4 regions of the Halomonas caseinilytica genome follow, and region 2 is predicted to be linked to each of the others. Evidence: predicted binding sites of a transcription regulator. Region 2 holds the regulator's gene; each other region holds the start of a gene.
What was found. The regulator sigma-54, encoded in region 2, starts transcription at its own class of promoters, with help from an activator protein. The targets are predictions, from matches to a motif close to TGGCACNNNNNTTGCTNT.
Positions count from the first base shown of each region.

Region 1: the regulator sigma-54 is predicted to act here: its motif matches at 2,929-2,946, upstream of glnL (nitrogen regulation protein NR(II)).
Region 3: the regulator sigma-54 is predicted to act here: its motif matches at 3,108-3,125, upstream of HSDC_RS00585 (ANTAR domain-containing response regulator).
Region 4: the regulator sigma-54 is predicted to act here: its motif matches at 2,019-2,036, upstream of hmpA (NO-inducible flavohemoprotein).

Region 1 covers NZ_BDEO01000018.1:37,601-43,335, reverse strand. The annotation lists gene typA (translational GTPase TypA) at 1-115, opposite strand, end outside; gene glnA (glutamate--ammonia ligase) at 581-1,987, shown strand; gene HSDC_RS15880 (DUF4124 domain-containing protein) at 2,231-2,818, shown strand; gene glnL (nitrogen regulation protein NR(II)) at 2,992-4,038, shown strand; gene ntrC (nitrogen regulation protein NR(I)) at 4,031-5,437, shown strand; gene HSDC_RS15865 (aminopeptidase P family protein) at 5,514-5,735, opposite strand, start outside.
Region 2 covers NZ_BDEO01000002.1:211,875-217,609, forward strand. The annotation lists gene lptC (LPS export ABC transporter periplasmic protein LptC) at 1-500, shown strand, start outside; gene lptA (lipopolysaccharide transport periplasmic protein LptA) at 497-1,027, shown strand; gene lptB (LPS export ABC transporter ATP-binding protein) at 1,024-1,749, shown strand; gene HSDC_RS05080 (RNA polymerase factor sigma-54) at 1,929-3,350, shown strand; gene hpf (ribosome hibernation-promoting factor, HPF/YfiA family) at 3,451-3,762, shown strand; gene HSDC_RS05090 (PTS sugar transporter subunit IIA) at 3,769-4,248, shown strand; gene rapZ (RNase adapter RapZ) at 4,287-5,213, shown strand; gene HSDC_RS05100 (HPr family phosphocarrier protein) at 5,218-5,487, shown strand; gene pmbA (metalloprotease PmbA) at 5,654-5,735, opposite strand, start outside.
Region 3 covers NZ_BDEO01000001.1:137,087-142,821, forward strand. The annotation lists gene HSDC_RS00575 (NAD(P)/FAD-dependent oxidoreductase) at 1-1,208, opposite strand, end outside; gene HSDC_RS00580 (CmpA/NrtA family ABC transporter substrate-binding protein) at 1,466-2,479, opposite strand; gene HSDC_RS00585 (ANTAR domain-containing response regulator) at 2,476-3,069, opposite strand; gene HSDC_RS00590 (nitrate reductase) at 3,468-5,735, shown strand, end outside.
Region 4 covers NZ_BDEO01000011.1:69,956-75,690, forward strand. The annotation lists gene HSDC_RS12470 (patatin-like phospholipase family protein) at 1-212, shown strand, start outside; gene norR (nitric oxide reductase transcriptional regulator NorR) at 230-1,786, opposite strand; gene hmpA (NO-inducible flavohemoprotein) at 2,084-3,268, shown strand; gene HSDC_RS12485 (AraC family transcriptional regulator) at 3,333-4,244, opposite strand; gene HSDC_RS12490 (NAD(P)-dependent alcohol dehydrogenase) at 4,564-5,628, shown strand.

The sequences.
Region 1 (5,735 bases), on a different contig from region 2:
GGCCCTCAGCCTTGCGGTCCAGGGTGCCGGACTGCTGGAGGAGCTTGTCGACCAGGGTGGTCTTGCCGTGGTCGACGTGAGCGATGATGGCGATGTTGCGAAGATTCTCGATCACGACGGGATCCTGCTGGGAAAAGTGGGGCCGCATTATAGGGTCAGGGCCGTGACGCTACCAGCCTTGTGGTGGGAAATCCGTTTCCGAACGATGTTGAAGCCGCTGCGACAGGGATTCCAGCATGCGTGCACTGATTTGGTGCTTTGCTCGTTATTACGCTTCATTTTGGTTCATTGCGAGGCATTCGTGCCGCCTCAATATCGGGCGTCCGACGGACGAATCAGGCCGGGGAGAAACGCGAGAGACAATTTTCCTCTGCGAGATCAGCATGCTATGAAGGGCGAAAAAATGGATGCGCCATCTTGGCACACTTCCTGCTTCATCGTAGCAAACGCCATGGTCGCCTCGGGCGTCGTGGGCAGCCGGCTTACGGCATGCTACAACGTTCGCAGCACTCGACCAGCGATCAACGATGCTTTGAATACGTTTCCAAGTTAACGAGCCAAGCTCACTGTGGAGGACCTCATGTCTGACAAGACGCTCGCCCTGATCGAAGAACATGATGTGAAGTGGGTCGACCTGCGCTTCACCGACACCAAAGGCAAGGAACAGCACGTCACCATTCCGGCTCGCGATGTGGACGAGGAGTTCTTCGAGAACGGCCAGATGTTCGACGGCTCCTCCATCAATGGCTGGAAGGGGATCAACGAGTCGGACATGATCCTGCGTCCGGAGGACGGCACCGGCTTCCTCGACCCCTTCACCGAAGACGCCACCCTGGTGTTGCGCTGCGACATCATCGAGCCGGCCACCATGCAGGGCTATGAGCGCGACCCGCGTTCCATCGCCAAGCGCGCCGAGGCGTACCTGCAGTCCTCCGGCCTGGGCGATACCGCCTTCTTCGGTCCGGAGCCCGAGTTCTTCGTCTTCGACGAAGTGCACTGGAAGGCCGACGCCGAAGGCGCCATGTACAAGATCACCTCCGAAGAGGGGGCCTGGGCCACCGACCGCCACGTCGAAGGTGGCAACCTGGGTCACCGTCCGCGGGTCAAGGGCGGTTACTTCCCGGTGCCGCCGGTGGACAGCTTCCACGATATCCGTGGCGCGATGTGCAACACCCTGGAAGCCATCGGCCAGACCGTCGAGGTGCATCACCACGAGGTGTCCAACGCCGGCCAGAACGAGATCGGCGTCAAGTTCAACACCCTGGTGAAGAAGGCCGACGAGCTGCAGGAAATGAAGTACGTGGTGCACAACGTGGCGCATGCCTACGGCAAGACCGCAACCTTCATGCCCAAGCCGATAGTCGGTGATAACGGTTCCGGCATGCATGTCCACCAGTCCTTCTGGAAGGACGGCCAGAACCAGTTCGCCGGTGACGAGTACGCCGGTCTCTCCGAGATGGCGCTGTACTACATCGGCGGCATCATCAAGCATGCCCGTGCCCTGAACGCCTTCACCAACGCGTCGACCAACTCCTACAAGCGCCTGGTGCCGGGTTTCGAGGCGCCGGTGATGCTGGCCTACAGCGCGCGTAACCGTTCTGCGTCCATCCGCATCCCCTACACCGCGAGCCCGAAGGGCAAGCGCATTGAGGCCCGCTTCCCGGACCCGACCGCCAACCCCTACCTGTGCTTTGCGGCGATGCTGATGGCCGGCATCGACGGCATCAAGAACAAGATCCATCCCGGCGATGCCATGGACAAGAACCTCTATGACCTGCCGCCGGAAGAAGGCAAGGCCATCCCGACCGTGGCCGAGAGCCTCGATCAGGCGCTGGAAGCCCTGGATGCCGATCGCAGCTTCCTCACCGAGGGCGGCGTCTTCACCGACGAGATGATCGATGCCTACATCGAGCTCAAGTCCGAGGACATCGAGCGTCTGCGCATGACGACGCACCCGGTCGAGTTCGATATGTACTACAGCTGCTGATCGCCGGCGCGACGCCGCCACGCGATAGCGAGATAGAGGCACGCCTAGGGGCGTGCCTCTTTTTTTGTGCCAGCCGCATACTTGTGCCAGCCGAATTCTTTTGCTGGCCGATTTGCAGCAACCGATTCATGCAACATATCTGTGGAGTATCGCCGGGCATATCGGGGCTCGCGACCCGATCGGGCAGCGCCTAGTCTTCAACTCGAGGGCAGGATGCCCGATACCCGATACTTGGGAGGGTCCATGGACAGGCCGATGATCGTGTTGCTGCTGTATCTCTTGATGATGACCCAGGCTGCGGGGGACCAGACGCTCTATCGCACCACCGATGCGCGAGGGCATGTGTCCTTCAGTGATGACCCCTCGAGAGGTGGCGAGCCGGTCGAGCTTGCGCCGATCAGCGTGGTGCCGTCGCTGCCACCGCCACCGCCACCGGCATCGACGAGCACCGCTTCGGGCCGCGACGGCATGGATACACCTTCCCGGATATACGATGCCTTCGCAATTGCGGCGCCTGCCGATGGGGCCACCTTGCCGACCGGGGCCGCGGGCGATGTGCGGGTGCGGCTCGAACTGCGGCCGGCGCTGCGTGAGGGTCACCTGCTGCGACTGCGGCTCGATGGAAACATCGTGCGGCCCGCAGCGCGCCAGCCTGTCATCGAGCTCACCAATCTGTCGCGTGGCGAGCATCATTTGCGGGCGGAACTGCTCGATGCTCGAGGGCAGGTGTTGCAGCGTACGTCGGCGGTGACGCTCTATGTGCAGCGGGCCAGCGTCAACATGCTGCGGAATCCCCATCATGTCCACTCCCGCCCTCAGGCCGTCCGCTGAGGGTGCACGGGATGGCCCAGGATCGTGCATGCACCATAGTAGTGCACTAGGATGGTGCACAGTGCCGGTGCCTGCTGTCGGCTCGTGCCCATATGCCGGCCGTGCCGAAGTGGCGCGCTTCTTGCACCGGACTACTCCAGTTGGAAACTTCTTCGTGCATCGCGGGATCGTTCATGTATCAACGCTTGATGGAACACCTCACCACAGCCGTCCTGTTGCTGGATGGCCGGCTGCGGCTGCAGTGGATGAATCCGGCGGCCGAGGCGCTGCTGGCGCTCAGCCGGTCGCGGGTGGCGGGCCAGCCCCTGCCGGAGCTGGTGGTGGGCGAGGAGGACATCGGTGAGCTGCTGGCCAAGGCGCGAGACGAGTTCCATCCCTTCACCCAGCGCGAGGCACGCCTGACACTGGTCACCGGCGACGTGCTGACCGTGGACTATACCGTCACGCCCCTGACCCGGGACGAGCTCCTGCTGGAAGTGGAGCCGCGCGACCGCCTGCTGCGCATTTCCCGGGAGGAGGCGCTGCAGACGCGCCAGGAAACCATCAAGGTACTGGCGCGAGGGTTGGCCCATGAAGTCAAGAACCCCCTCGGAGGCATTCGCGGCGCGGCCCAGTTGCTGGAGCGCGATCTCGACAGTCCGCAGCTTACCGAATTCACACGGATCATCATCGAAGAGGTCGACCGCCTGCGCGATATGGTGGATGCGATGCTCGGGCCCAATCAGGTCGAGCGCCATGAGCCGCTGAACATCCATAAGGTGCTCGAACGGGTACGTTCGCTGCTGGCCGTCGAGCATCCCAGCGTAACCATCATCCGCGATTACGATCCCAGCCTGCCGGATCTCATCGGCGACGAATCGCAGATGATCCAGGCCATGCTCAATGTCGCACGCAATGCCGTCGAAGCCATGACGGAATCCGATGTGCCGGCCCCCAGCCTGATGTTGCGGACGCGCGCCCGGCGGCAGTTCACCCTGGGAGCCGAGCGGCATCGGCTGGTCTGCGAGGTGTCGATCATCGACAACGGGCCGGGCATTCCCGAGCGACTGCGCGAAACCCTGTTTTATCCGATGGTCTCGGGACGTGCCGAGGGCAGTGGGCTGGGGCTGTCCATCGCCCAGTCGATCCTCCATCAGCACCAGGGGCTGATCGAATGCGACTCCGCGCCTGGCCACACCGAATTCCGCCTGCTGATACCGCTGGAGAATACTCATGAGTGAAGCCGCTCGCGTCATGATCGTCGACGACGATCGCGCCATTCGCTGGGTGCTGGAGCGAGCCCTGGCCCAGCCCGATCTGGAGGTCGAATGCGTCGAGCGCGCCGACCGGGTGTTGCCGCGTCTGCTCGAGGAGCCGCCCGATGTACTGGTCACCGATATTCGCATGCCGGGTATCGATGGCCTGGACCTGATGGCCCGGGTGCGCGAAGCGCATCCCGACCTGCCGGTGATCGTGATGACCGCGCATTCGGATCTCGACAGCGCCGTGGCCTCCTATCAGGGCGGCGCCTTCGAATACCTGCCCAAGCCCTTCGACGTCGACGAGGCGCTGGCCCTGGTGCGCCGCGCCGTGGCCCATGCTCGGGAGCGCCAGCGGCCGGTCACGCCCCCGGAGGGCCTCGAGACCGAGATCATCGGCGAGGCGCCGGCCATGCAGGAGGTGTTTCGCGCCATCGGCCGGCTCGCTCAGTCGCACATCACGGTGCTGATCAACGGCGAGTCGGGCACCGGCAAGGAGCGCGTGGCCCAGGCGCTGCACCAGCACAGCCCTCGGGGCGGCCGTCCCTTCATCGCCCTGAACATGGCGGCGATCCCCCGCGATCTGATCGAATCCGAGCTGTTCGGCCATGAAAAGGGGGCCTTCACCGGCGCCACGGCTCAGCGACAGGGACGTTTCGAGCAGGCTGATGGCGGTACCCTGTTCCTCGACGAGATCGGTGACATGCCCGCCGAGACCCAGACCCGCTTGCTGCGGGTGCTGGCCGACGGCGAGTTCTACCGGGTCGGCGGTCATACGCCGGTCAAGGTGGATGTGCGCATCATCGCCGCTACCCATCAGCATCTCGAGGAGCTGGTGGACGACGGGCGCTTTCGCGAGGATCTCTTCCATCGCCTCAACGTGATCCGCATTCACCTGCCGAAGCTCGCCGATCGTCGCGAGGATATTCCCCGCCTGGCACGCCACTTCCTCGCCGAGGCCGCCAAGGAACTGGCCACCGACGTCAAGGTGCTGACCGAGGAAGCCGAGGAGCACCTGACACGCCTGGCCTGGCCGGGCAACGTGCGCCAGCTCGAGAACACCTGCCGCTGGTTGACGGTGATGGCCTCCGGGCGCGAAGTGCTGGTGGAGGACCTGCCGCCCGAGTTGCGCGACGGAGAGGGAGGCGGGGCCTCCGGCGACTGGCGGACGGCCTTCCGCGACTGGGCGGATCGTGCCCTGGCCGCCGGCCATACCCACCTGCTGGAAGAGGCGGTGCCGGACTTCGAGAAGATCCTCATCGAGACCGCGCTCAAGCATACCGGCGGACGCAAGGGCGAGGCCGCCGAACTGCTGGGGTGGGGGCGCAATACGCTGACTCGCAAGCTCAAGACGCTGATGCCGGAAATGGCGGAGGATTGAGCGACGAGCGAGAGGCGCCGAGTCGATCGGCGCCCCTCGTCGTTTCAGAATCGCTCACTGGCTGAGCAGCACCTGGTCAGCCGCGGGCGAGCGGTTGAGTGCGTTTCTCGAGCCAGGCCAGCGCCTCGCCCTCGAGCTTGGGTGCGAGGCGCTCACGTACTTCGGCGTGGTAGGCGTCGAGCCACTCGATCTCACTGTCGTCGAGCAGGGCGGGCTCGATGCAGCGGGTGTCGATGGGGCACAACGTCAGCGTCTCAAAGCGCAGGAAGTCGCCGAACTCGCTCTCCGCGGCGGGGCG
Region 2 (5,735 bases):
GCGACGACGACTCGCCCGGGCCGGTGCCCCGGGACGCCGCCGGCGAGCCGGACTACTACCTGGAAGACGTCGAAGCCACACGCTTCGATGCCGAAGGCACCCCCCACCAGCGGCTCGTCACCCCGCGCCTCGTGCACACCCCCATCGACGATGTCACGCGTCTGGAAAACCCCGAGGTCAGGCTCCACGCCGATGATGGCCGGCTCTGGACCGCCCGCGCCGAGCAAGGCCGGCTGGAAGCCGGTGGCAATCCCCTGAGGCTCAGCGGCGATGTCCGCCTCGAGGCCCCCGCGGAACGCTGGCGCCTGACCACTCAGAGGCTGCACTACGATGCCGACACCGGCCATGCCTGGAGCGAGACGCCCGCCACGCTCAGCCAGCCTCCCCAATCCATGCGGGGCGAGCATTTCGACGCCTGGATTCATGACAATCGTGCGCGACTGACCGACAATGTTCGCGGTCATCACCCGCCGGCAACCGATGAGGACCCCGAGCCATGACGCGAACCACCTCCCCCTTTCTGCTGGGCCTGTCACTGGTCATCCTGAGCCTCGCCGTCTCCCAGGCACAGGCACTGGAGGGAGACGCCAGCGCCCCGATCCAGGTCGAGGCCGACCGCCTGGACCTCGATGACCGTGCCGGCACCGCCGTCTACCAGGGCAACGTGAACATTCAGCAGGGCAGCATGCGCCTGACCGGCTCACGAGTGGAAATCCGCCGCAACGACGCCGGCGAGCTGAGCCAGGCCATCGCCACCGGCGATCGCGCCTATATCGAACAGCAGCCCGCTCCCGACGAATCAGTGGTACGCGGCTGGGGGCAGCGCATCGTCTACCACGTGGCCGAACGCCGCATGGAACTCATCGACCAGGCCGAACTGCACCGGGGCGGTGACACCTTCGATGGCGGCTACCTGGAGTACTTTCTCGATCGCCGCGTGGTCCAGGCGCGTTCCTCCGCGGAAGGCGTCGAAGGCAACCAGCGAGTACGCATGACCCTGGAACCCGAGCAGCAGGATTCGCAATGAAGACGCTCCACGCCCGCCACCTGGCCAAGAGCTACAAACGCCGACGCGTGGTCCATGACATCAGCCTGGAGATCGGCCAGGGCCACATCACCGGCCTGCTGGGCCCCAACGGGGCCGGCAAGACCACCTCCTTCTACATGATCGTGGGCCTGGTGCGTGCCGATGCCGGCCAGGTCGCCATCGACGATCTCGACTTGTCCGATGCCGCCATGCACGAGCGCGCCCACGCCGGTATCGGTTATCTGCCCCAGGAAGCCTCGATCTTCCGCAAGCTCAGCGTGGCCGACAACATCATGGCCATTCTCGAGACCCGCAAGGATCTCGACCGCGCCGGCCGTCGCGACCGCCTGGAATCGCTGCTGGAAGACTTCCACATCACCCACATCCGCCACAACATCGGCATGAGCCTGTCCGGGGGTGAGCGCCGACGGGTGGAAATCGCACGCGCTCTGGCCACCGAGCCTGACTTCATCCTGCTTGACGAACCCTTCGCTGGCGTGGACCCGATTTCCGTCGGCGAGATCAAGGGCATCATCCGCCAGCTCAAGACACGCGGCATCGGTGTACTGATCACCGACCACAACGTCCGCGAGACCCTCGACATCTGCGACGGCGCCTACATTGTCGGCGACGGCCAGATCATCGCCGAAGGCGACGCCGAGGCGATCCTCGCCAACCAGCGAGTGCGCGACGTCTACCTAGGCCAAGACTTCCGCCTCTGAGCCCACGGCTTGCCGCCCCTCAGCGCCATGTCACCGCAACAAGCTGATATAATGAACACTTTATCACCAAGGCACGAAATTTGCCGATGGCATGATAATTGCTTTATCGAAGACTTGCATGCCGTGATGCAACGCACTAGGGTGGAGGTTTCTCGCACGTTGAGCGGTTCTCTTTTCCTATGGCCATGAAGGCTTCCCTCCAACTTCGGCTCGGCACCCAGCTGACCATGACGCCCCAATTGCAGCAGGCCATCGCCCTGTTGCAGCTTTCCACTCTCGACCTGCGTCAGGAGGTCCAGCAGGCCCTGGAATCCAACCCCATGCTGGAGCTCGACGAGGACTTCGGCGAACTGGCCGTCGGCGAGGCGCCCGAAGATGACTGGGCCAGCGAGATTCCCGAGGATCTGACCGTCGACAGCGACTGGTCCGATACCTATCAGGATGCCGGATTGGGCAGTCTGAGCGGCACGGGCAGCGGCGAGGCCCCCGACTTCGAGCGTCAGGCAGCGGGCCAAAGCCTGCAGGGGCACCTGGCCTGGCAACTGGCCATGAGCGGCCTGGATGAGCGCTCCTCGCGTATCGCCGAGAGCCTGATCGACGCGGTCAACGAGGATGGCTACCTGGACCAGCCACTGGACGCGATCCGCGATGGCCTGCGCGCCCAGGGCCTGGAAGGGCTCTCCAGCCGCGAGGTCGAAGCCGTGTTGCTGCAGGTGCAGCAGTTCGAGCCCACCGGCGTCTTCGCCCGCGACCTGCGGGAATGCCTGATGCTGCAGCTCGCCGCCCTGCCCCAGGAAACACCTCGACTGCCGCAGGCCCGGCGCCTGGCCCGTCAGTTCCTCGAGGCCCTGGCCGGCGATGATCGACGCCTGCTCAAGCGCCGCCTCGGCCTGGACGACGCGGCGCTCGACGAGGTGATCGCCCTGATCCGAGGACTCGACCCACGCCCGGGCAGCGCGTTCGCCAGCGGCGGCAACGACTACGTCATCCCCGACCTGGTCGCCCGGCGCGACGAACAAGGCTGGCAGATCGAGCTCAACCCCGAGGCCATGCCACGCGTGCGCATCCAGCCCGACTACGCCGCCTTGATCCGACGCGCCGACAAGAGCCAGGACAACCAGTTCCTCAAGGATCACCTGCAGGAGGCTCGCTGGCTGCTCAAGAGTCTGGCCAGTCGCAACGACACTCTGCTGCGCGTCGGTCGCGAGATCATGGCCCGCCAGCTGGACTTCCTCGAGCACGGCGAGGAAGCCATGAAACCCTTGATCCTGGCCGACATCGCCCAGGCCGTCGAGATGCACGAATCGACCATCTCGCGGGTGACGACCCAGAAATACATCCACACGCCACGCGGTGTGTTCGAGCTCAAGTACTTCTTCTCCAGCCATGTCGGCGACGGCGACGACGCCCACTCCAGCACCGCCATACGGGCCCGGATCCGCAAGCTCATCCATGAGGAACCGGCACGCAAGCCGCTCTCCGACAACAAGCTTGTCACCCTGCTCGCCGAGGAAGGCATCGATGTCGCACGGCGAACCGTGGCCAAGTATCGCGAAGCCATGAACATCCCCTCCTCGAGCCAGCGCAAGCGCCTTCGCTGAGCGTTTTCGAGCGAGCCTGGCAACAGCGTTTCACAGGGGGTTTGCACGACTCCAAAAAGGGTTACAATCGAGGCACAACCCAAGGAGCAAGGAGCGTGTCATGCAAGTCAACCTCACCGGCCATCATGTGGAATTGACCGACGCACTGCGTGACTATGTCCAAGAGAAGCTCGCGCGACTCGAACGTCACTACGACAACATCACCACCGTGCAAGTCACGCTCTCCGTGGAGAAAGAACGTCAACAGGCTGCCTGTACCCTGCATGCCGCCGGTGCTGACCTGCATGCCGAAGCGATGGACGGGGACATGTACGCCGCCATCGACGCCCTTGCCGACAAGCTCGATCGCCAGTTGGTGAAACACAAGGAAAAATCCCAGGCGCGCGCCCAGGGCGCCGCCGGCGTACGCTGATCCATCATGACTCTGGAAACCATCCTTCCCCCCGAGCGCACGCTCTTCGACGTGCCCGGGGGGAGCAAAAAGCGCGTACTGGAATTCTTCAGCACCTTCATCGCCCAGAACACACCGAGTCTGGACAGCCAGGAGGTCTTCAGCCGCCTGATCGGTCGCGAGCGCCTGGGCAGCACGGGCATCGGGCACGGGGTCGCCATTCCCCACTCCCGCAACCCGCACTGTAAGGCGCCCATTGCCGGCTTTCTGAAGCTCGCCGAGCCGATCGACTTCGACGCCGTCGACGGCGACCCTGTCGACCTGGTGTTCGTGCTGCTGGTTCCCGAGCAGGCCGACGACGCCCATCTGGCCTTGCTCGGCCAGGTCGCCGCCGTAATGAACGACGCCGACACCCGTAACGCTCTGCGTCGTGCCGATAGCCAGCACGCCTTGCACGAACGACTCATCGAGGCGATACGCCGACAGGCACCGGCCGAGAACGACTGACGGCACAACGGCCAGCCACTCGACCAGGAGACCCTGCCATGCAGATCGTGATCATCAGCGGCCGTTCAGGCTCGGGCAAGTCGATCGCCCTGCAGGCACTGGAAGATCTCGGTTTCTATGCCATCGACAACCTTCCGGCCACGCTGCTCGGCTCGCTGGTGGACGAATTGCGCGACGGTCAGGCACGTTCCATCGCCGTCAGCATCGACGCCCGCAACCTGCCGCATGCCCTGCAGCGCTTCCCGACGCTGCTCCATGACTTGCGTCACCGGAAGGTCCAGTGCCAGGTGGTCTACCTCACTACCGATGCCCGCATCCTGCTCGAGCGCTATTCGGCCACTCGGCGCCGCCATCCATTGACCCGCAACAACCGGATGACGCTTGCTGAAGCCATCGATCAGGAGGAAGCATCCCTGGCAGAGATCCGTGATCTCGCCGATCTGGTGATCGACACCTCGCGGCTCTCGGTGCATGAGCTGCGTGGACGCATCGCCGACCAGGTGGCCGAGCGCGGGCAGGAAGCCCTCGCCTTGACCATCGAGTCCTTCGGCTTCAAGCGCGGCGTCCCGCTCGACGCCGATATTGTCTTCGACGCACGCTGCCTGCCGAATCCCTACTGGGACCCTTCACTGCGTGATGCCACCGGACGCGACGACAGCGTCATCACCTTTCTCGAGACCTATCCGATGGTCGACGAGATGCGCCGGGACATCCTCGCCTGGGTGGAACGCTGGCTGCCCCGCTACCTGGCCAGCCAGCGCAGCTACCTGACCGTGGCCATCGGCTGCACCGGGGGGCAGCATCGCTCGGTCTACCTGGCCGAGCGCCTGGCTCACGACCTCGCCGCCCAGCATCCCAGCGTTCGCCTGCGTCACCGAGAATTGGGCATACACCTCAGCCGCCTCCCCTCGGAAACGCCACCCACCCAGGAACAAGACGATCACGACCACGAAAAGGAATCCTGAGTCCGTGCCGAGTCGCAAGCTCACCTTGACCAACAAGCGCGGTCTGCACGCCCGCGCCGCCACCCGCCTGGTCCAGTGCTGCCAACCCTATGATGCCAGCGTTACCGTTTCCCATGGCGGTCGGACAGCCAACGCCGACAACATCATGTCGCTGCTGATGCTCGCCGCCCCCTGCGGCACCGAACTCCTCCTGGAAGCCGAGGGCGAGGACGACGAGGCAGTCCTCGATGCCCTCGAGGAGCTGTTCGAGGCCCGGTTCGACGAGGAGGCCTGACAGCTGGAAGCTGGAAGCTGGAAGCTGGAAGCTGGAAGGCAGCATGAACACCGACGCACGGGATCAAGATTTTTCTTCAAGCTTCCAGCTTAAGCTCGCGAAGCGGGCGTTCTTCCAGCTCCGGGCGAAGCCCGGCTTTTCGAGCGGCGCAGCCGCGTCCCGGGCGCTACGCGCCCGCGACCGTCATCTCGTCGATCAGCCAGCTACCGGTATGTATGCTGCCCCGGGTGTCGATATCGTCACCGATT
Region 3 (5,735 bases), on a different contig from region 2:
AAGCGCATGCCGTCCCGGGAGCGGTCGAACAGCCAGGGGCCCATGGCGGTATCGCCGTAGAGTACGGCGCCGTCGATGCGACCATCGCGCAGCAGCAGGCGGCGATATTCGCCCTGTTCGGGATCGTGGTAGGTGAGCACATCATGCTCCGGCGTGGCCTCGATGGGCCCGAAGGCGTACAGCGACACGCCGCTGATCTTGAGCTTGGTGGCGGTCGGGCGATCGCGATAGCCGGGGCCGGCCTCGCCGGCCAGGCGGGCGGCGAGCACCTCGACCTGCTGCCAGATCGGTTCCACCAGTCCGAAGGTGCTCAAGCCGAACTGACAGCATTCGCCCAGGGCATGAATGGCGGCGTCCGAAGTGGTCAGCCACTCATCGACGCGGATGGCACGGTCGCAGTCGAGCCCGGCGGCACGCCCCGGCTCGACGTTGGGGGTGATGCCGGTGGCGATCACCACATGATCGGCGGCCAGCCGGGTGCCATCGGCGAGAATCACGGCACGCACTCGGCCCTGGCTGTTGTCTTCCAGCGCGCTCAAGTGGCCGTCGGTGATCACTTCCAGGCCTCGCGCCTCGAGTTCAACGCGCAACAGCCCTGCGGCGGTGGCGTCGAGCTGGCGGTTCATCAGGCGCGCGCTGCGCTGGATCACCTGAACCCGCATGCCGCGCTTGCGCAGCCCCTCGGCAGCTTCCAGGCCGAGCAGGCCGCCGCCGATGACCACGGCGCGGCCGCCGTGTCGAGCGGCCCGGGCCAGGGCCTCGGCGTCGCCCAGGTCGCGGAACCCATGCACGCCATCAAGGGTCACGCCGGGCACCGGCGGCATGGCGGAACGCGAGCCGGTAGCCAGCACCAGTCGGTCGTAGTCGAGGCTCGCACCCCGGTCGGTGGTCACCCGGCGTGCTTCGCGGTCGATGGCGGTGACGCGCTCGCCGAGCCGGGTCTCGATGCGTGTGCCGGTCTGTGTGGTCGCGGCGTGCTCGGGCAGGCGCAGGGCATCGCGCTGCATTTCGCCGGCCAGCCAGGGCGACAGCAGGATACGGTTGTAGGCGTGGCTGGTTTCCTCGCCGATGACGGTGATCCGGCGGGGCGCCCGGGGCTTGTCGCAGAGTGTCGCGACCAGGCGGTGGGCGGCCATGCCGTTGCCGACGATCACCAGGTGATCGATGGGAGCTCGGTCGTCGGTGCTGATGGTGGCATTGGGTCGCATATCGCAACCTCCTGAAAACGCAAAAAGACGTCTCCGCGCTCCCCGGCATCGGGGGCGCTGAGACGTCTTTGTCCGAAAGCGTGGCGATCGCCGTTGATCGCCGGGGGCCGGTCCGTGGCAAAGGAGCTCGCGGATCGGCGTTGTTCGCTCAAGCGTCTTTCAAGTTCTACGCCATTTTCTTGATAGTGCTTTTATATCATTTGGTTAGGCCGCATCGAGGAGGCTGTTCAGCTGTTACCTGTCGTGTCCCGTGCACGTCATTGGTGCGTGGCGGCATCGAAATGCGCGGGGCTGTAGCAGGTCGAGAGGGTGCGCATGTCGAGCAGGCGACCGTGTTTTCGCATGTGCTGGTCGAGGTGCTCGGCCACATGGGACATGATCTCGGCGGTCGGGCGGGGGTCGCCGACGAGGCTCTGCCAGGCCGGCGGAGCATCGGGCGCCAGGCTCTCGAGATGCGCGACGCTGCGATCCAGGTAAGGCGGCAGCACCAGCCAGCTCTGGGCACGTCGGGCATGTTCCGGCGAGGCGCCGAGCCACTGGCTGGCCTTGTGCAGCGCACGGATCATTGCCGCCAGGGTAGTGGGATAGCGCAGCGCCCAGGAGGCGGTCACGCCCAGGACCTTCTCGGGGTGCGCCGGCCATAGCTGGGCGCCGCTGGCGACGATACGCCCGACGTCGCGATGCCGGGCCAGGCTGCCCCAGGGCTCGCCGACGCAGAACCCGTCGATCTCGCCGTTTTCCAGCGCCTCGACCATACGTGGCGGGGGCAGGGCTCCCAGCGTCACCTGTCGATCGATGTCGATATCGGCACCGGCCAGCCATTCGCGCAGTTGATAGTGCTGGCAGGAGTAGGGATAGACCATCGCCAGCCTGGGCGGCTCGCCGCGGTGGGTGTGCAGTCGGGCGGCGAAGCGGCGGGCATTGTCGCGCGGATCGTGCTCTTCGCCGATATCGTTCATGCCCTCGGACCAGTGCCGCGACAGCACGATGGTGTTGCCGCCACGACCGAGGATGAACGGCGCCAGGGTCTCGCAGGGAGCGCGCGACAGGCCGAGACTCATGGCCAATGGCAGGGGCGAGAGCATGTGGGCACCGTCGAGCAGGCCGGAGGCGACCTTGTCGCGCAGTGTCGACCAGGCATTTTCGCGCGAGAGGGCGACTTCGAGTCCTTCGTCGGCGAAGAAGCCGGCCTCGCGGGCGATGATCGGCAGGGCGGCGTCGAGCAGGGGGATGAATCCCAGCGTCAGTCGTTCGAGTTCGGGCGCGCTCATCGTCCCTTCTCCAGTTGTTCGAGGATGTCGATCACGTTGTTGGCCACGTCGCCGATACGCTGACCGCGGTCCATGGCCAGCTTGCGCAGCATGCGATAGGCCTGGGGTTCGTCACAGTCCTGATGCTTCATCAACAGGCCCTTGGCGCGTTCGATGCGTTTGCGTTCGGCCAGTTGGGTGCGGGCCTGGTCCAGTTCGCGGCGCATCGACTGGAAGGATTCGAAGCGGGCGATGGCGACTTCCATGACCGCCTTGACCCGGCCCGGTACCAGACCGTCCACCACATAGGCGCTGACGCCGGACTTGAGCGCGGCCTGCATGGTCTCGGGGTCATGCTGGTCGGCGAAGAACACCACCGGACGCGGGTTCTCGCGGTTGAGCAGCGACATGCTGTCGAGGGTGTCGCGGTCGGGGGATTCCATGTCGATGATTACTACATCGGGTTGATGGCGGGCGACCATCTCGTTGAGGCTCGTCGGGGCCTGCAGGCGACAGATGACCTCGTGGCCCTCGTTGGCGAGGGCTTCCTCGACCATGGCGGCCCGCACGATCTCGTCGTCGACCAGAAGGACTTTCAAGGGCTGAGGCATGGTGGCGTAGCTCGTTGCATAGGGGCGTTTCCCGATCGGTTGCAAGATGCGTTCCAGTTGCTGGAACTCCTGGTGAACGCCGGCAAAGTGTTGGCCCGATGGCATGGGCAGGAAGTGTGGCGGGCGGGTGTTGCACCGAGTCGGTGCGGGCGGGGTGGCGAGATGCGCCCGAGCTGTGCGGCGAGCTGCTGTCCGCCGGCGGCGAGATCGTCGCGGCACGCGGTATTCCGGGGGTTGAGCATTCCTGGCACGGGGCTTGCTAGATAACCGGTGACCAGGATGGATCAAGGGTGATCCGTTCATCGGCAAAGACGCCCACCGCTTCTCCGCAGCTTCGGTTGCCGTGAGGCGGTGGGCGTCGTCGTTTCGGCAATCGTCCACGACGGGAGGATAGCGTCATGTCCAGGGCCTCAACGCAAGACGCACGCACCACATGCCCTTATTGCGGGGTCGGTTGTGGCGTGCGTGCCGAGATGCACGATGGGCGGATCATCGCCGTCGAGGGCGATGTCGAGCATCCGGCCAATCATGGCCGTTTGTGCGTCAAGGGCTCGGCACTGCACGAGACGCTCGGTGACCGGGGGCGACTCACGCGCCCGCGGCTGGATGGTGCCGAGGTCGACTGGGACACGGCCCTGGACGCCGTGGCCGAGCGCCTGGCCGAGACGCAGCGCGAGCACGGCCCAGAAGCCCTGGCCGGCTATCTCTCCGGGCAATTGCTCACCGAGGACTATTACGTCGCCAACAAGCTGTTCAAGGGTTTTCTCGGCACGCCGCATCTGGATACCAACTCGCGGCTTTGCATGGCCTCGGCGGTGGCCGCCTACAAGCGCTCGCTGGGGGCCGATGCCGTACCCTGCAACTACGAGGACCTGGAGGATGCCGAGCTGGTGGTGCTGGCGGGCTCGAACCTGGCCTGGAATCATCCGGTGTTGTTCCAGCGCCTGCGCGTCGCCAAGACGCGCAACCCCCTGCTGCGAGTGGTGGTGATCGATCCGCGCATCACCGACACCTGCGAGCTGGCCGATCTCTACCTGGGCGTGCGTCCCGGCAGCGATGCTCGCCTGTTCACCGGGCTGTTGGCCTGGATGGCCGAGCGGGGCAAGCTCGATCGCGTCTACCTGGAACGCCACACGCGCGGGGTGGAGGAAGCCCTGGCCGAGGCCCGTCAGGACGATGTCTCGGTCGAGGCCATCGCCGCCGACTGCGATGTTGACCCCGAGCGCCTGGAGACCTTCTTCTACTGGTTCGCCAGCCAGCTCCACGTGGTGACGCTGTATTCCCAGGGCATCAACCAGTCGAGCAGTGGTACCGACAAGTGCCAGGCGATCATCAATTGCCACCTGGCAGGCGGCAAGATCGGCCTGCCCGGCGCCGGTCCCTTCTCCATCACCGGCCAGCCCAATGCCATGGGAGGGCGCGAAGTGGGCGGCCTGGCCAACCAGCTGGCCGCCCATATGGATTACCATAGCCCCGGCGCCCTGGAGCGGGTGACGCGCTTCTGGAGCACCGACTCGCTCGTTCCGCATCTCCCGGAAGGGCCGGGGCACAAGGCGGTGGCGCTGTTCGAGGCCATCGAGCGCGGCGAGATCCGGGCGGTGTGGATCATGGCCACCAATCCCACGGTCAGCTTGCCCGACGCTCGTCGCGTACGCGCGGCGCTGGCCCACTGTCCGCTGGTGATCGTCTCGGAGTGCATGGCCGATACCGATCTGCTGGAGGTGGCCGACATCGTGCTGCCGGCCTCCGGCTGGTCGGAAAAGGACGGCACCGTGACCAACTCCGAGCGCCGCATCTCGCGCCAGCGCGGCCTGATGGCGCCACCGGGCGAGGCCCGTCATGACTGGTGGATCATCAGCGAAGTGGCGCGACGCCTGGGCTTCGGCGAGGCCTTCGACTATGCGCATCCGGCCGATATCTTCGTCGAACATGCGCGCCTGTCCGGCTTCGAGAACGAGGGCGACGGGCGGCGCTGCTTCGATATCTCGGCGCTGGCCGAGCTCGACCGCCAGGGCTATGACACCCTGGCACCGATCCAGTGGCCGGTAACGCGCCAGGCGCCGCGGGGAACACCACGCCTGTTCGAGGACGGTCATTTTGCCACGCCCGATGGCCGGGCTCGGCTGGTGCCGGTGTCACCACACGGCCCCGTCCAGGCCCTCGGCGAGCACCGCCGCTTTCGCCTCAACACTGGTCGGGTGCGCGACCAGTGGCACACCATGACGCGCACCGCTCGGGCGCCACGGCTGATGAACCACCGTAGCGAGCCCTTCATCGAGGTGCATCCCGAGGACGCCCGTGAGCTGGGCCTGACCGATCAGGGGCTGGCGCGACTCGAGGGCGAGGGTGGTGACTACCGGGGGCGGGTTCGCATCTCGCCGGCGCAGCGGCGCGGCGAACTGTTCGTACCAATCCACTGGAGCGATCGTTTCAGCGCCTCGGCGCTGGCCGGTGCACTGCTGGCGTCGCATGTCGATCCGCTGTCCGGTCAGCCCGAGTCGAAGCACGGCGCCGTGGCCCTGGCGGCATTACCCAGCGCCTGGGAGGCCACCCTGGTGGTCGCCGCCGATCTCGACGTGGGCGCGCGGGTGTACCGGGAGACCGGCTACTGGGCGCGGACTCCCATGGCCCATGCCGAACGCTGGCAACTGGCCGGCGCCCCTGCT
Region 4 (5,735 bases), on a different contig from region 2:
CACTCGGCGCCTCGAGCAAGATGAACGCCGAATGGCGCTTCATCTCACGGCTTCATGAACTGGGCCGACGCTGGGCCGACCAATGGCTGGACGAGCACTTCGACGCCATCGGCCAGCACTCCACCTTCGACCTGGATGCCGTCTTCGACGACACCTTTCGTCCCCTCGGTCGCACCGAGGGCGCCTTTCGGGCTCGCCGACAACAAGAGTGAACGCTTCGCGGAGCCGTTCACGTCGCCTTCAGCCCCAAGCGTCTGGCCAGCCGATGCAGATTGCCCGGATCCATGCCCAGTGACCGGGCCGCCGCCGCCCAGTTGCCATCATGGTCACGCAGGCTTGCCTGGATGTGACGACGCTGGAACGCCTCGGTGGCCTCCTTCAGCGACAGCGACGGCTCGAGAGACGCCGACGATTCGCTCGAACCCTGCCGAACGTCCAGGCAGGCCGAGGCGGTCGCGTCATCGGGCAGATCGAGATGCTCGCGCGTGATCAACGCCACGGCCTGGCGCCGATCGCTGGTTGCCACCAGGCCTTGCTCGCCCAGCGCACGCAGTGCCGCCCTGGCCAGCGTATGCTCGAGTTCACGCACATTGCCCGGCCAGCGCCAGGCCAACAGCGCCGTTTCGGCCTCCGCCTGCAACCGCAGGTTGTGAAGCCCCAAGCGCACCCGATTGACCTCAAGGAAGTGGCCGACCAGCAGGGGAATATCCTCGGGACGCTCCCGCAAGGGCGGCACATGCAGGGGAAAGGCACTCAGGCGGTGATAGAGATCCGCGCGAAAACGACCGGCCTCGACCTCGACATGGAGATCGCGATTGGTGACGGCAACGACCCGTACATCGACCTTGCGCGGCGTCTCGCACCCCAGCGGCTGGATCTCCCCCTCCTGCAGCACACGCAGCAGCTTGGGCTGGAGTGCCAGCGGCAGTTCCCCGATCTCGTCGAGCATCAGGGTGCCTCCGTCCGCCATCGCGAAGTGGCCGCGCCGGTCCTCTGTCGCGCCGGAAAAGGCACCGCGTCGGTGACCGAACAGCTCGCTCTCGATCAGACTCTCCGGCAAGGCCGCGCAGTTGACCTGGACCAGGGGGCCCTGGTGGCGACGCGAACGTCGGTGCAATGCCCGCACCGCCAGCTCCTTGCCGACACCGGTCTCTCCGTGCAGGAGCACGCTCATGTCGGTGGGCGCCACCAGCTCGATGGCACGGTCGAGCTGGCGCATGGCACGACTGTTCCAGCGCCAGTTGATCTCGGAGGGAGACGCCTGGGCCAGCACCTCGTTGAGGCGGGTGCGCGTGGTGCGCAGTCGCTCGGCCAGGTGCAGACAGGTACCCAGCAGCCGCGCGATGCTCAGCAGTTGATCGTCATCGAGGCCATCCAAGCGCCCCGGTTCGAGCGCATCCAGTGTCAGCAGGCCGGTCAGGCGCTCATCATCGCGCAAGGCGACGCCGAGGCAATCGTGCACATCGCTGAGATCCTCGTCGATCAAGCCATCGAAGGGGTCCGGCAGCGGACTGTCATGGGGGAATCGGCACACCCCGGCGTGGCTGGCGATCGCGGCGAGCCGGGGGTGATCCTGCAATGCAAAGCGCCGCCCGCGCACCTCGTCATCCAGTCCCAGCAGGGCCACCGGTCGCAAGGCTTCACCATCCATCACCATCAAGGTACTGGCATCGGCGGGAAAATCGCCGACCAGCGCCTGCAATAGGTCGCCCCAATGCGCCTCGGATGCCTCATATTCCGAGAGCTGTGCCAGAAGCGTACGAAGCGCCTTGAGAAATTCCGTCATGGGTCACCTTCCCGAACGACAGCATTGTGCACGCCCCGATGCGCATGCCAAGGCGTGCAATGTAGTGTCACAACGACACTATAAGTGTCATATTGACTATTGTCATTACAACATTGGTGATGCTTAAACTGTGAACCCAGCCCTGCATGCTGTCGCGACACATGTCTATATCTCTTTTAATAACAGATAGTTGCCAACCAGCATGCGGCAAGGTGTCGCAATGACAGCGATATGGAACATGCCTTGCTCCTACAGGGTGTCATCAATCACATCCCCCGAACGAGGCTGACGCGAACCATGCTGACAAACAAACAGGAAGGCATCATCGAGGCGACCGCTCCCGTCGTGGCCGAACATCTCACCACCATTACCCAACACTTTTATCCCTTGATGTTCGAGCGCTATCCCGAGGTCGCTCCCCTCTTCAACCAGGCCCACCAGGCCACTGGCGGCCAGCCACGTGCCCTGGCCAACTCGGTGCTGGCCTATGTCCAACTGCGCAAGGAGCCGGCCAAGGCTCGTCACGCGCTGGAAACCGTCGTCAACAAGCACGTCTCGCTGAACATTCAGCCCGACCAGTATCCGATCGTCGGCGAATGCCTGATGGCCGCTATCGGCGATGTCCTGGGTGAGGCCGTCACCGAAGAGGTCGCCGATGCCTGGGGCGCACTGTATCAGGAACTGGCTGACCTGCTGATCGACCTCGAGGGCCAGCGCTATCGCGAATTCGCCGATTCCCCCGGAGGCTGGCGCGGTGTCAGGGCCTTTCGAATCGCCGATATTCGTCAGGAAAGCGCTGTCATCCTCTCCTTTCTTCTGGAGCCCGAGGATGGCCAGCCCGTTGCCGACTTCCGCCCCGGCCAGTTCATCGGCGTCCGCCTCATGATCGATGGCCAGCCGGTGTATCGGCACTACAGCCTGTCGGCCTTCCCCAATGGACGCAGCTACCGGATCTCCATCAAGCGAGAAGCCGACGGTCTCGTCAGCCGCCATTTCCATGACGTGCTGAACGTCGGCGACCGTGTCGAGCTGCTGCCACCGGCCGGCGACCTGACGCTGCCTGAGGAGGGCCACGACCCGGTCATGCTGCTCAGCGGTGGCGTCGGTCAGACTCCCATGCTGTCGCTGCTCCGCCAGGCACTGGAGCAGGGGCGGCAGGTCGTCTACCTGCATGCGGCGCTGGACAAGGATCATCATGCCTTCGGCAACGACGTGCAGGCCCTGGCCCGCGACTATCCCGACCAACTGCGGGTGGTCACCGTCTACGAGCAGGCCGACGAGGCCAGCCATGTCGACCATATCGGGCGTGTGGACCATGAGCTGATCGCCCGCTACCTCCCTGCAGGCGCTCCGCACTGCTATTACGTCGGTCCACAGGGGTTCATGGTCGCCGTCGATGGCTATCTACAGGCGCTGGGCGTGCCCGAAGCGCGCCGGCACTTCGAACACTTCGGCCCCTCACGCGCGCTAGAAGCCGCCTGATACGCGCTACCACCGGTCGAGGATAGCCGCCACTCGGCGGCTATCCGGCCACGCCACGCCTCCATCATGAAACACGCCATGCACGCTCTTCCTGACGATGCTGCAGCGGCGAGGTTCCGAAGTAACGCTTGTAGTCGCGACTGAACTGGGAGGCACTACGATACCCCACCGCCGAGGCCGCCTGGTTCACGTTACAGGTCTTCTGGGCCAGCAATTGCTGCGCCTTGAGCAACCGCAACTGTTTCAGATACTGCAGCGGCGAGGCCTGCACGATGTCCCGGAAATGCTGATGGAAGGTCGACGGGCTCATGTTCGCCTGGCGGGCCAACGCCTCCACCGAGACGTCTTCCGCATAGCGGGCATGCAGCCGCGACAGTACCTGAACGATGCGCGAGTAATGCCCCTGGTGCAGTACCAGAGCACGCAGCGCCGGACCTTGCTCGCCCCGCAAGGCCTCGAAGACCACGTCTCTCACCCGCGACGCTCCCATGGCGGCCGTCTCGGCGGGATCATGCAGACTCCGCAACAAGCGCTCCACCGCCCCCTGCATGCCATCGGTCATCGACACCGAGGCCATGGGCACCGGCGACGCCTCGCCCTCTCCGCTCCCCTGACCGATGCCATCGCCGATGGTCGTCACCAGTTCGCCGAGCAAGGCCGGATCGAGATGCACCGCCACCCCCAGCAAGGGCGCCTCCGGGGAAGCGTGGGTTTCGCACTCGAAAGGTAACGGCAGCGTCTGTACTAGGTATTGACCGGGACCATAGTGAATTTCCCGGTCGCCCAGATAGCCGATCTTGTAGCCCTGGGCCACGATGATCAGGCTCGGTTCGTAGATCATCGGGGTACGACCGCTCGGTCGATGCATGGCCATCAGGGACACCGCCGACAGCCGGGTCGGGGTATAGCCATCGCCCTCGATCAGGGGTGCCATCAACTCGATCAACGAGTCGGTGCGGGAGCTTGCAGCATGCATCATGGAATCCTTCATCAGTGCCCGGGCCCGGACACCCATTCATCACGGCCACTTTCATCGGCGAGCAACATAGCTCGTAGAAACTAGCAAAACAGGGAAGACACATAGTGTCATGATCAGCGCCTTTAACCACGATGATGCCTCATCATGGCGGAACAGCATGATGGCGAAAACGGTGCCTGCATGTCATGGCAAGACGCCCCCTTTCGGAGAAACGTGCAAAAAATCCGGAGGAACGTCGGTCCTCACCGCCCTTCTGCCCATCCATAATGGCCCAGGCCTCGCACCGAGGCATCACTGACCGACAGGAGAGCCATTCATGAGTCAGACTCGTGCCTATGCGGCCCACGCGGCCGATCAGCCCCTGGCCCCTTTCACCTTCGAGCGCCGTCAACCGCGACCGGACGACGTCGCCATCGAAATCCTCTACTGCGGCGTCTGCCACAGCGACCTGCACTTCGCCCGCAACGACTGGGGCATGACGCGTTTCCCCATCGTGCCCGGCCACGAGATCGTCGGTCGCGTCACCGCCGTGGGTGATGACGTCAGCCGTTTCCAGGTCGGCGACATGGTCGGTGTCGGCTGTATGGTCGACTCCTGCCGCCACTGCCAGCCCTGCCAGGACGGCGTCGAGCAGTTCTGCCTCGAAGGCTTCACCATGACCTACGGCAGCGACGACCGCCAGGACGGCACCATGACCCAGGGCGGCTACTCGGACAGCGTCGTGGTCAGCGAGCATTTCGTGCTGCGCATGCCCGAAGGCCTCGATCCGGCCGCCGCCGCCCCGATCCTCTGCGCCGGCATCACCACCTATTCGCCGCTCCGGCACTATGGCGTCAAGGCCGGCCACAAGGTCGGCGTGATCGGCATGGGTGGCCTCGGCCACATGGGCGTCAAGCTGGCCAAGGCATTGGGTGCCGAAGTCACCGTCTTCACCCGCTCCGACGCCAAGGTCGAGGAAGCCCGACGCCACGGCGCCGACCACGTGGTCGTCTCTTCCGATCAGGCGCAGATGGACGCGGTCGCCGAGACCTATGACTTCATGCTCGACACCGTGCCGGTCCAGCATGACCTCAATCCCTATCTGGCGGCCCTCAAGTACGACGGCACCCACATCCTGGTCGGCCTGCTCGATCCCATCGAACCGGCCATCGAAGGCTTCAACCTGGTCTTCAAGCGTCGCGTGCTGGCCGGCTCGCTGATCGGCGGCATCCCCGAGACCCAGGAGCTGCTCGACTTCTGCGCCGAGCACGACATCACCTGCGATATCGAAACCATCGACATCCAGGACATCAACACCGCCTATGAGCGCATGGAGAAAGGCGACGTGCGCTACCGCTTCGTCATCGACATGGCGTCGCTGAAAAACGCCAGCGCCGACTGACGGCTCGCGCCTGCCGAGGGCTCCCCTCGGCGGGCTCTTCTTTTGCCACACCCCGCAGGCACGCGTCCTCTTTCGTCCTCCTTTCCCGCCATACAGACCTCGCCAAA